Linked DNA regions of Gimesia maris. The protein of the gene in region 2 binds, or shares a complex with, the protein of the main gene of each other region. Links are inferred from orthologs where the notes say so. Each region holds a gene or a part of one and is shown on either strand. Other genes may lie near its edges. The genes, in order: GmarT_RS15935 and yajC.

Region 1 (6,701 bases), 1.1 Mb from region 2 along the record:
TCGAGAAATATTTCTGCCTGCAACCAGAGAGCGCAGCATAACATCAATCCAATATTCTGATGCTGCGTGGCTGAGGACCGTCGCTTAAAACTGATGACCTGGTTGAGGACCGTTCTGGGTCAGCGTTAAGATTTCCGGTCCCTGTTCGGTCATCAGAATCGTATGTTCAAACTGCGCAGAAAGTTTGTCGTCTTTTGTGCGTACAGTCCAGCCATCATTGCGATCTTCAACTGTTTTCCAGGTGCCGGCATTTAGCATCGGCTCGATGGTAAAACACATTCCCGGCAGTAGCAGATCACGTTCAGAACCTGAGACCGGATAATGGGGAATTCCCGGGTCAGTATGGAATTCACGTCCAATGCCATGTCCCTGGTATTGGCGGACGACTCCGTAACCCAGTTCAGTGGCATAATTGTAGATGGCTTCACCAATTTCAATCACACTGGATTCGGGTTGGATTGTATTGATCGCCAGAAACAGTGAATCAAAGGTAACCTGCACCAGTTTACGTGCTTCATCAGAAACGTTTCCTACCAGAAACGTTTCCGACTGATCGCCATACCAGCCATCGACGATGCTGGTAATATCGACATTGACAATATCACCTTCTTTAAGAACCGTATCATCGGGAATGCCATGGCAGACCACTTCATTGATACTGATACAGCAGCTCTTCGGGAAGCCCATATAACCCAGTGTAGCCGGTGTGTGACCATGAGATACAGTGTACTCATGCACGATTGTATTGATCTCATCCGTGGTGATACCAGGTTTGACATAAGGACGCAGATGATCCATCAGACTGGCATTAAACCGGGATGCGATTCTTAATCGTTCCCATTCGTATGATTTATAGATGATTGGGTTTCCGGACAAAATAACCGCCTCTATGTCAGATGTCAGTAATAAATGATCGGTAATTAGTACAGATTTTAGCGAGAGTTTTCAAACATTCATTGGAATTGTAAGGGCCATCGTCATTTTAATATGTTCAATTCAATACTAAATTGACTCTATCGGCAACTCACGCCGGGATAATCAGGTTCACGGTGATTCATAGAATAAACAAATTGAAAAAGAATTCCTATGGTTGGAAAGCCCTCTAAGTTAAAGAAAAACAAGCCACTGCTGGGAAATCATCAGAAGTGCTGGATCTGGGGTCGCAACGCCGTGCGGGAAACCTTGTTCGCTGGTTTCTGGCCGATGTATGAACTGCACCTGTCTGATCATTTAAAATCAGAAGAAATCGAGCAGTTGGAACAACAGGCTGCACGATCAACCATTCCTGTTTTCATTTCAACTGATAAAGAACTCACACAAAAATGTCGTGCCAGTGATCACCAGGGAATGATCGCTAAAATGGCACCGTTTCCTTATACATCGATTGAATTATTCAATCAACAGGAAATCACTTCCCCCCTCTTTCTGATCCTGGATCGAATTCAGGATCCGTTCAATTTCGGAGCAATCATCCGCTCTGCCGAGATCATGGGTGCGGACGGAATTTTTTCAGGAACGCATGAGCAATGTGAAGTCACCAGCCTGGTCTGTCGCACATCGGCGGGTGCAGTGAATCATGTTCCACTGGTACAGGCAACGGACCTGGTTTCCCTCTGCCGTGACTGGAAGCAAAACGGGATCAACATTGTGGGAACCGCCATGCAGGCTTCAGAGAAGTTAAACGATTATAATTTTCAGCAGCCGACGGCAGTCATTGTAGGTAACGAAGGAACCGGAATCAGTCCCGAGCTACAGGCGGAGTGTACGCACCTGGTTCGTATCCCGCAACAGGGTAAGACGGAATCCCTGAATGTCGCGGTTTCTGCCAGTATTTTGCTGTACGAAGCAAGTCGTCAGCGCAATTTCAGTTGAGTGCAACTCAAAGTTTAACCCGCTGGTGGTACTTCCGCAGTTCCTTCTTCGGCAGGAATGTTTTGTGGCCCCATGAACCACTCACTCATTTTCTGAATGATGACATACATGACGGGGACCATAAACACTCCAAACAGTGTGGCCGCAGTTAGACCAGCCACCACAGCGGTTCCCAGTGCCTGTCGACTGGCGGCACCGGCGCCCGAGGCAATCGCCAGTGGGATGGCACCCAAAATCGCACTGAAAGCAGTCATCAGAATCGGACGGAATCGCAGGTGACAGGCTTCAATTGCTGCATCGGGAATGGATTTCCCAGCCTCACGCTGCAGTTTGGCAAATTCCACAATCAGAATCGCATTTTTACTCGCCAGTGCGATCAATAACACAAAGCCCACCTGGGTGTAGATATTATTATCCAACCCGCGCAACATCGTGGCGAAGATCGCACCAAAGATCCCCAGTGGTACGGAGAGAATTACCGAAAGCGGAATCGTCCAGCTTTCATACTGGGCACATAAAAACAGATACACAAATACAATCGCCATCGCGAAGATGAATGGCGCCATGTTACCTGCTTCAATCTGCTGGTAGGCGATGCCTGTCCATTCATATCCAAATCCCTCAGGCAGAATCTCGTCACACAGTTGCTCCATCCGGGTAATGGCCTGACCAGAGCTGTATCCAGGTGCAGGATTACCAGTGATGGAGGCCGTTGGGTACAGATTGTAATGATCGACTTCCTGTGGTCCTGCGGAATCATCAACTTTGACCAGCGTATTGAGAGGCACCATCGTGCCTCTTTTATCCCTGACTTTTAACTGGCCTATGTCTGAGACCTTACTGCGATAATTTTCATCTGCCTGAACCATGACTTTGAAGACACGATTGAAGATGTTGAAATCGTTTACATAGGTCGATCCCAGATCAGCCTGAAGCGTATTAAAAACAGCATCCAGCGGTACTCCCATTTTGATCGCTTTTTCCCGGTCAATATCCAGATAGATCTGGGGGACGGTCGCACTGAAATTGGTATTGAGACCTGTCACGACGGGATCCGCATTGCCACGATCCATCAAATCGGTAACGGACATCTGTAAAACATCCATTCCAGCGGAATTCTTATCCTGAATCTGTATCTGGAAGCCTCCTGCATTCCCCAGCCCCTGAATGGCAGGCGGAATAAACGGGAAGGAAATGGATTCCTTTATTTGAGCCAGTTCCACGTGCAGCTTTTTGACCAGAGCGAACACATGCAGATCGGGAGCCTGGCGTTTACTCCAGTCTTCCAAAGCGATGATTGTCGTTGAGTAATTGGATGCATTCGAATTATTCAGAATCGAAAACCCGCCCATCGTGATCACATGCGTCGCTGATGGCAGATCAGCCGATATTTTATTAATTCGATTTTGCACTTCCCGTGTTCGATTCAGAGACGCTCCATCCGGCAACTGTGTATTAATGAAGATATAGCCCTGATCCTCATTCGGCAGGAAGCCTCCGGGCACGGATACAAACCCCACCCCGGTAGCAGCAAAGATTGCTACCAGTGGAATGATCATGATAAATGCGTGTCGCACAAAGGATTTCACAAATCTCATGTAGAAATTCTGCGAACGATCAAAGCACCAGTTAAATCCTCGGAAGAAAAACCCCCGACGTTCCTGGGTCTCTCGTAACATGAATCCACACATTGCCGGGCTCAGGGTGAGTGCACAAACTGAAGAAAACAGGGTGGCAATCGAAATCGTTAGAGCAAACTGCCGATACAGGCGACCGGTAATTCCCGGCAGGACCATGGTCGGCACGAATACCGCCAGCAGCACCAGTGTCGTCGCGATCACCGGCCCGGTAATTTCCATCATCGCAATTTCTGTTGCTTTTTTCGGTGAGCACTTTTCGGTATCCAGGATACGCGTCACGTTTTCGACAACCACGATCGCATCATCCACCACGATCCCGATCACCAGCACGATACCAAACAGTGAAAGCGTATTGATCGTATATCCCATCGCCAGCATCACCGCCATGGTCCCCAGCAATGACACTGGAATCGTAACCGCGGGGATCAATGTGGCTCTGAAATCCTGTAGAAAGACAAAGATCACGATAAATACCAGCACCAGCGCCACAATGAGTGTTTTTACCACTTCATCAATCGATGCTGTCACAAATTCAGTCGAGTCGTAAGGAACTGAATATTCCAGTCCCTTGGGGAAATCTTTGGAAAGACGTTCGAGGACTTTCCGGGACTGTTCTGCGACATCCAGTGCATTGGCACCGGGTAGCTGGTAGATAGCGATCAGCGCCGCAGGTTTACCATCCAGTTGAGAGTAACCGGAATAACTCTGTGCACCGAGTTCCACGCGGCCGATATCTTTGATGCGCGTGATCTGTCCTTCCTGGCCAGTCTTGACAATGATATCTTCAAATTCATCTGCACTGGACAGACGGCCTAATGTTGTCACTGTCAGCTGAAAGTCCTGATCTTTGGGACTGGGTTCCTGCCCGATTTGACCAGCGGCCACCTGAACGTTCTGTTGACGCAAGGCGTCAACCACGTCGGTCGTCGTGATATTCCGCGTATCCATCTGGTTGGGATCCATCCAGATTCGCATCCCGAAATCAAGAGCATTCACGACGTTTACGTCACTGACCCCGCTGATACGCGCTAATTCATCATTAATATTGATCGTCGCGTAATTGCTCAAATAGAGTCCATCGAACGTTTCATCAGGTGAATTCAACGCGACCACCAGTGTCATGTTCGTGGACTTTTTCTGAGTGGTAACTCCCTCGCGTTTTACATCTTCAGGCAGGGATGGATTGGCAATCGCCACCCGGTTCTGAACCAGTACGTTGGCCATATCCAGATCGGTCCCCACATCGAACGTCACGGTTAAGGTCATATTTCCGTCACTGGTACTGCTGGAAGACATGTATAACATGTTCTCCACCCCGTTGACCTGCTCTTCAATGGGAGTCGCGACTGTGTCTGCGACTACTTCCGCATCAGCCCCCCGATAAGTGGCCGTCACCGCGACAGTCGGCGGGGTAATATCAGGAAATAATTCCACCGGCAGCAGAGGCAATGCAAGTGCCCCAACAATGGCAATGACAATCGAAACCACGCTGGCAAAAATCGGATGATAGATAAAAAACCGGGAAAACATCGTCGTCCGTTTCGTTATTTTTAGAGATCAGAAATACAACCCAGATAAAATCACTTCGCGTACTGCAAATTCTTTATCTGGAGCTGGATTTCGGGTCAGGCTGAGTATCGCCGGCTTTCGCGTCTGTTTTTACGGGCTTCTGTTGAGCTGATTCGGAAGCCGCAGAATTGTTGGTAATCGTAACGGGACGACCTGGTCGTGCACGTTGCAGGCCTTCATAGATATACTTCTCACCCGGCTCGATTCCTTTCAGAATCACCCGCATGTTATCTTCCATCTGACCGATTTCAACGGGCCGTTTCTCGACCATGTTTTTCTCACCAACAACCAGCAAATATTTACCTGCCAGATCGGTACCGATCGCTACGTCATGGACCAGAACTGCTCCCGGGATGGGATTTCCAGGAACACGCACACGAACGTAGACACCGGGATAAAGTAACCTGCGTAGATTTTCGTCTTTGTTTTTTTCAGAATCATTCCCCGGGACAGTCTCCTTATTCTGCTGCCCGGCAGCTTTCGTTTGATCAGAATCCTGTGCAACAGGTCCTGGGACTTCAGGATTCGGGAGCTTTGCCCGTAATTGAATCGTCCCTGTTCCGGGATCGACCTTGTTGTCCCAGAAATCAACGATTCCTTCGTGTGGGTAGCCCTCTTCATTAGACAAACCGACGTAAACCTTAATGGGATTCGGCCCGCCGGGGTCTCGGCCGTTTTTTAAAGCATTCAGCAGAATTCGTTCGCTCACATCGAAATACACATAAATCGGATCCATAGTTACAATCGTTGTCAGAAGTGTATTCTCTCCAGACCCTACCAGGTTACCGGCATCGACCAGGTTGCGACTGACGGAACCACTGATCGGTGCGCTGATGCTGGTATATCCCAGGTTGATTTTTGCCTGTTCGATATCTGCTTTGGCACCATCCACTGCCGCCTGCGCCCGTTCCTTGTCCGCTCTCGCATCATCGACATCCTGGGGAGTAACAGCCTGTTTTTTTAACAATATCAAATTACGTTCCAGAGTTGCCGTAGCGTCGATTAATTGAGCATTGGCTGCTTCCAGCGCTGCCTGGGCTTTATCCAGTGTTGCCTGATATTGATTGCGTTGTATTTCAAACAGTAACTGACCTTCCTTCACTTCCTCGGAAGGAGTGAACAGAACTTTTTCCAGAATTCCATCGGCGCGTGCCCGAATATCAACTGATGCGATGGACGCCAGCGTTCCCGTGAAGTCCTGATTAAAAATCACAGTCTTCTGCACAGGTTCCGCCACCGTCACCGCCGGGGGCTTCATCTGGGGAGGTGGAGGCGTAGAATTACATCCAAACAAAAGAATCAGGGGAAACAAACAACAGGGAATTCTCAGATCAAACAAGCGAGTGGGCAATAGGTTCACAGTTCTCCCTTTAAATCTCGAACAAGACCTGCATGTCTTGAAGAATCGACGAATCTTAGCAGCTACCAATTCACAAGGACTGGATTAACAGGCATACTACTAATAAAAACACCTGAATTGCAATTGTCATTTCCCCGAAAAAGAGACTGGATCGTAAAGATGCATGAATCTTCACTATTGCCGTCCACCTGGAATGTACCAGCAGAATTTAGAGACCGCATGGGAAAACAGGTTGGTCGTCAACGTACCATGATTGCAGA
Region 2 (5,733 bases):
GATACCTGCAATTGCTTCTTTCAGGTAGTTATCAACGGTAGACGTTTTCACTTCGCCACTGAAAGTCAATGAGACCTCAGTACCACCCGGTGAGTCCTCGCTGCCGGTCAGCTTTTTGACGTCACCATACTCCATGGTCACCTTACGCAACTTATGAGCTGCGTCACCGAAGGCTTCATTCAGTTTCCCACGAATCGTATTAGTTGCCGTGGTCTTAGTATCACCTGCATCCGCGTCATTTAAAGTTGTTCGCAGACGGAAGAAACGTCCTTCAGAAGCGGGATCGTTTGAAAGTTGCAATTGCTCAATTGTCAGGCTGTTGCCAAATGGCCCCTGCAACAGTCCTCGTACATCGTCAATTTCCTGTTTGTCTTCGAACTCGAACGTGACCATGGTCCCGCCGGTGAAGTCAATATCCAGGTTTTCCTGGCCACGCGTCACCACCACAATCAGACCGATCACAATCAATGCCCCAGAGAAAAAGGCGGCAATCATCTTCTTTCCGATGAAGTCGAGGTTCGTTGTACCAACAATACTCATCATTTTCAGATCGGTAATCCAGCGTTTTCGTTCGAAGATATCGAAGAACAACCGGCCCACATACAGGGCCGTGAACATACTCATCACAATCCCGATGAATAACGTGACTGCGAAGCCGCGTACCTGGTCGGTCCCGATAATATACAGCACTACAGCCACAATCAGTGTGGTCAGGTTGGCGTCAACAATCGTCGTGAAAGCACGGGAAAAACCGTTATTGATGGCCATTCTCAAGCTGGAGCCGCGGGCTTTTTCTTCCCTGATACGTTCGAATATCAAGACATTCGCATCAACCGCCATACCGATCGTCAGTACCAGACCAGCTAAACCGGGCAGGGTAAACGTAGCATCAATAAACGACATGCAGCCCATCACCAGCAGCAGGTTCAGCGTCAGACAGATGTTCGCCACGACCCCCGCAAACCGATAATAAATCAGCATGAAGATAATCACGGCGCAAGCGGCAATCAGAATTGCCTGTTTCCCTTTTTCCTGGACATCACTTCCCAGCAACGGGCTGATAGAGAATTCAGAAACAGGTTCCGGCTTCAAAGGAACTTCCAGAGCACCGGCATTCAATACATTCAACAGTTCATTCACTTCTTTCTGAGTGAAACGACCGGAGATGATCCCTTCGGTGCTGATCGTATCCCGGATACTGGGGGCGGACTGAACTTTGCCGTCCAGCAGCACAGCCAGATGCCGTTCAAATCCATCTTTACTGGGACGGTTTTTAGAAGTCAGCGTTCCAAACAGGCTTCCGCCTTTTGCATTAAACACGAACCGAACCGCAGGACCACCATTCTGGTCAGTGGTCTGGCTGGCCCGTACCAGGTATTTCCCGGTGACACGTCGATCTTCATTCGGTTCAATCAGAATCAGAACTTCCTCACCCTGAGTCCCGTCTTCGCGAGTCACAGGTCGGGCGACGATCTGATCAACGCCTTCGTATTTGTCATCGCCTTTGACTTCACGCCAGCTGGCAACCACACGTCCCTCTTTATCGCGAATGTCTTTTTTCTCGGGATTCTCCAGCGCTCGCGCCACTTCATCAGCATGATCGCGGTCTCTCCGGTTGGCAACAATAGCAAATTCCAGGCTTCCCAGGCGGGTAATCAACGATTTGATTCGCTGGACGTCTTCTGAATCCGCACCGGGAACGATGACTTCAATCCGATTCTGACCGACTTTGCGAACAGTGACTTCTTCTGTACCTGAGGGATTGATACGTCGCCCAATGGCACCGACCATCTGATCCATCACTTCGTTAGAGAGCTCTTTTTCACTCTGTGATTCATCTACTTCAAAGACCATGTTCGAACCGCCGGCAAGGTCGATCCCCAGGCGAATGGCATCGCGCCAGTCATGCCCGTGAGTCACCTGCCAGACAAAGGGAGTCGCAGCGATCACAGCTGTGAACAGGACCAGACCAATTTTCTTCCCATAGTCCTTCATTTTAAGTGCGCGGGCAATTACCACCCCCAACACGAAAGGTACTACAAACACGGCAAGAATAATCGCTATGATACTCCAGCCTGAGATACTTGATGGCGCTTTTTCAGTCACTTCCGCAGCGAAAAGACCTGCTGAGTGAAATTCAATCCCTGTCATTCAATTAGTCCTGAAACGATACTGTTTTATGCGGGCCGATTCATTCGGCGCTAAAGAATTACGCTGACTGCTTCGAGTCAGATACTGACGGTCTGTTCTATACTCTGGAAACTAACTGGTAGTCTCTTTGGTTTCAACCTGATAGGGCCCCTGAATCGCACTGCGACGAACTTTGATTTTTGCATTATCATCAATTTTCAAAGTTACTTCCTGTTCATTCTCTGCGATGTTGGCAATGGTGCCAATGATTCCGCCGATCGTCACCACCCGGTCATTTTTCTTCAATTGACCTAAAGCCGCTTCACGTTTTGCCCGTTCCTTCTGCTGAGGACGAAACATGATGAAATAGAAAAAAATAACGATGGCGATCAAAGGCAGAAACTGCAGAATGGGAGAAGGAGCTGGCCCTTCTTTTACTGGTGCGTCTTGTGCAAATAGATAGAGAGTCGCAAGTAGATTGTTCATTAAGTTCTCTTCCAGTGGATGCTGGATTACTTCATAAATTAACTGATTGACTGTACTTAGGATTAACCTACATCCTGCCGGGGACTGCATTTTGCAGTTACTTCACAGTCAGAAAACTGTTTCCGCTTTGAATGATTTGGCCCAAACCTAAACAATTTCAGGAGTTATCCTGAAATGAAGTAAGCTGTATCTTAGAAAGAAGCGTTCCAGCGGGCAAGGTGAACCGCCCGAAACTCCTCAACTTGATCATTGAGAATCGCCTGACGCAAATCTCGGAGCAGTTTCTGGTAAAATGCAATATTATGCAGAGAGATCAAAATTGGCCCCAGCATCTCCCGAGACATGAATAAATGCCTCAAATAAGCCCGGCTGTAGTCCCGGGAGCCGGGAGAATCAATCTCGGGGTCCAGCGGACTGGGGTCTCTCACATGCTTCTGATTTCGCAGATTGACCCGTCCCTGGCTGGTAAAGGCCATCCCGTTTCTACCATTTCGGGTGGGCATCACACAATCGAACAGGTCGACCCCTCTCATAATTGCCTCAATCAGGTCGGAAGGGCGGCCGACCCCCATCAGATATCGGGGCTTTTCAACAGGTAACATGGGAGTGGTGAAATCGAGCGTAGTGTACATATCCTCAGGATTTTCACCGACACTCAACCCGCCGACAGCATATCCGGGGAACTCCAGAGGCAGTAAACCCTCTGCCGAGCGTTCCCGCATTTTCTGATCGGTTCCTCCCTGAACAATCCCGAAGAGAGCCTGATCATCACGTTTCTGTGCATCACGACAGCGGGCAGCCCATTTGGTCGTACGATCAACGGCATCCTGCATTTTTTCCATGGGCACATCATGTGGCGGACATTCATCCAGACACATAATGCAGTCAGCCCCCAGTTGCTCCTGGATTTTTACCGCTTTCTCAGGAGAAAGCTCAAACAGACTTCCATCGATATGTGAGCGAAATGCAACCTGCTGATCATCCATTTTTGTCAGTTGAGCCAGGCTGAATACCTGAAAACCACCACTGTCAGTCAGTATGGGACCATCCCAGTTCATGAATTTATGCAGTCCGCCCATCTCGGCCACGATCTCGGCACCAGGACGCAGGGCCAGATGATAGGTATTCGCCAACACCTGCTGAGTACCCACCTGCTTCAACTGGTCAGGCAGCAGCCCTTTAACTGATGCCAGTGTCCCCACAGGCATAAAAGCAGGAGTATCTACAATGCCGTGGGGAGTATGCCACCGCCCCGCACGGGCTGAGGTTTTAGTATCCGTATGGAGCAGTTCAAAATGAAAGTGAGACACGAGAGTATTTCTGTTTACTAGAAGAATCGAATCAATTCGTCGCCCGGGCAGTCCTTAAACCTGCTTGAGCGCATCATTCAATATCCCCAGATACCAGAAAGCGATGCGGAAGACAACAAAGATGATAAATGCAGCCACTAAGGCCCATACCAGCCAGCCGAAAACAGCAGCTAAAGCAGTCAGGCTTCGCTGGGCATCCTGCTGAAACTGCGGACTTAATCTCTCCAGCGTTTCCGGTACCGTACCCGATGTTTCTCCGACATCCACCATATGGATGTACTCTTCTGTAAATAAACGAGTTTCGGCCAGTGCATCAGCCAGATGCTCACCGTCATTGATGGCTGCATTGACCTGGGGAATCGCTGCGATAAAGGCGCCATTACCCGTTGCTTTCAGACTGGCCTCCAGGGAATCGAGGATATTCATACCCGCCTGCTGGGTCAGAGCAAATGCCCAGGAAAACCGGGCGATCGCAAAAGAACGCATGCAATTCCCCAGGACGGGAATTTTCAGAAACAGATGGTGGAAATAGCGTTTCCCACCGAACATCCGGTCCAGAATCTGATATAGAACATAGAGCGCAAACAGTGAACCGAAAGTACAGGTCAGCCAGATCATGGCTCCGGAAGGTCCCGATAAACCAAGACCCAATACATCAATCGCGGCACCTCCCTGAGCAATTAATCCCAGGATCAGGATCATTAACGCGATTACCAGCAGGGCTACCACAAACTGAAAGACCGGCCAGGCAATCATTCGCAGGAAATTTTTCCGCATCTGTACCAGGTTATCATAATGTTCCGCCAGTGCCTTCAAAACCTCCGGCAGACCACCACTCTGTTCGGCGACACTGATCATATTCACCATCAGTTCCGGATAATAATTCCCCTGTTTCTGCAGGGCGGAGGTCACGTCATTCCCTGATTTCAATTCCATCACAATATCATTCACGGACTGCTGCAGACGATGATCACCCAGTTTTTTCCCTGCCAGCTGAAATGATTTGACGATCGAAACCCCCGACTCCAGCATCGTACTTAACGAACGACACAGCAGCGACAGAGATTTCATTGAAGCACGCGACTTGAACATGGAAACGACCTTCAGCAAGCAGAAATGAACCTGACGGGATTCTCATATCAGATGAAAGCATTTTCATTATTGCGAATCAGGACTTATCTGAGAGTGACAATCCCTTCCACATTGCGAAAAAAAAGAAAATTTGTCAGAGTAACCCTCATTGAATCGGGTTTTGTTTAGATAAATCGCTCTCTGGAAGAAGTAAATGGATTTTTTGCAACTGGCAGGTAAACGAATACTGGTTTTTGGAGTCGCCAACCGAAAAAGCGTGGCATGGCAGACTGGTAAGGTACTGGAGCAGGCAGGGGCTGAAGTCATTTATGTTGTGCGTTCTGAAGCACGGAAGGAATCCCTGTTAAAACTGTCAGTTGAAGCTTCGATCTATGTCTGTGATGTGGAACATCAGGAACAGATTGACCAGCTGGCGACAGAAATTGGCCAGAAATATGATGTGATTCACGGGCTGGTACACTCGATTGCGTTTGCAGACTATTCAGCAGGCTGGCTACCGTTTCATGAAACTCCCCGTGCCGCCTTTCTGCAGGCAGTTGACATTTCCTGCTTTTCATTGACCGCACTTTCCAATGCCTTCAAGGATCTACTCGATCCGGAGCAGGGGAGTGTCGTGACAATATCTATCTCGACGACGCGGATGGCTGCCGAGAACTATGGCTATATGGCTCCTGTGAAAGCAGCCCTGGATTCTTCCATCTGTTTTCTGGCGAAG

What was found.
Region 1: the proteins of yajC (region 2) and GmarT_RS15935 are in contact, whole or in part, in a crystal structure (PDB 2RDD), measured with the Escherichia coli proteins. The link is inferred for Gimesia maris from one-to-one orthologs.

What each region holds. Positions count from the first base shown.
Region 1 is NZ_CP042910.1:4,349,306-4,356,006, forward strand. What follows is about bases 1,687-5,409. They hold GmarT_RS15935 (efflux RND transporter permease subunit), read right to left. Parts: upstream 5,043-5,409; coding sequence 1,887-5,042; downstream 1,687-1,886. Other genes in these bases: rlmB (23S rRNA (guanosine(2251)-2'-O)-methyltransferase RlmB), read left to right, coding at 1,687-1,872; GmarT_RS15940 (efflux RND transporter periplasmic adaptor subunit), read right to left, coding at 5,116-5,409. Outside these bases: map (type I methionyl aminopeptidase), read right to left, coding at 85-876; more of rlmB, read left to right, coding at 1,087-1,686; more of GmarT_RS15940, read right to left, coding at 5,410-6,393; GmarT_RS15945 (magnesium transporter CorA family protein), read left to right, coding at 6,601-6,701.
Region 2 is NZ_CP042910.1:3,254,138-3,259,870, reverse strand. The notes cover bases 940-3,694. They hold yajC (preprotein translocase subunit YajC), read right to left. Parts: upstream 2,617-3,694; coding sequence 2,263-2,616; downstream 940-2,262. Other genes in these bases: tgt (tRNA guanosine(34) transglycosylase Tgt), read right to left, coding at 2,808-3,694; GmarT_RS12130 (protein translocase subunit SecDF), read right to left, coding at 940-2,151. In the rest of the region: more of GmarT_RS12130, read right to left, coding at 1-939; more of tgt, read right to left, coding at 3,695-3,926; GmarT_RS12115 (type II secretion system F family protein), read right to left, coding at 3,981-5,018; GmarT_RS12110 (enoyl-ACP reductase FabI), read left to right, coding at 5,212-5,733. UniProt on the Escherichia coli protein: The SecYEG-SecDF-YajC-YidC holo-translocon (HTL) protein secretase/insertase is a supercomplex required for protein secretion, insertion of proteins into membranes, and assembly of membrane protein complexes.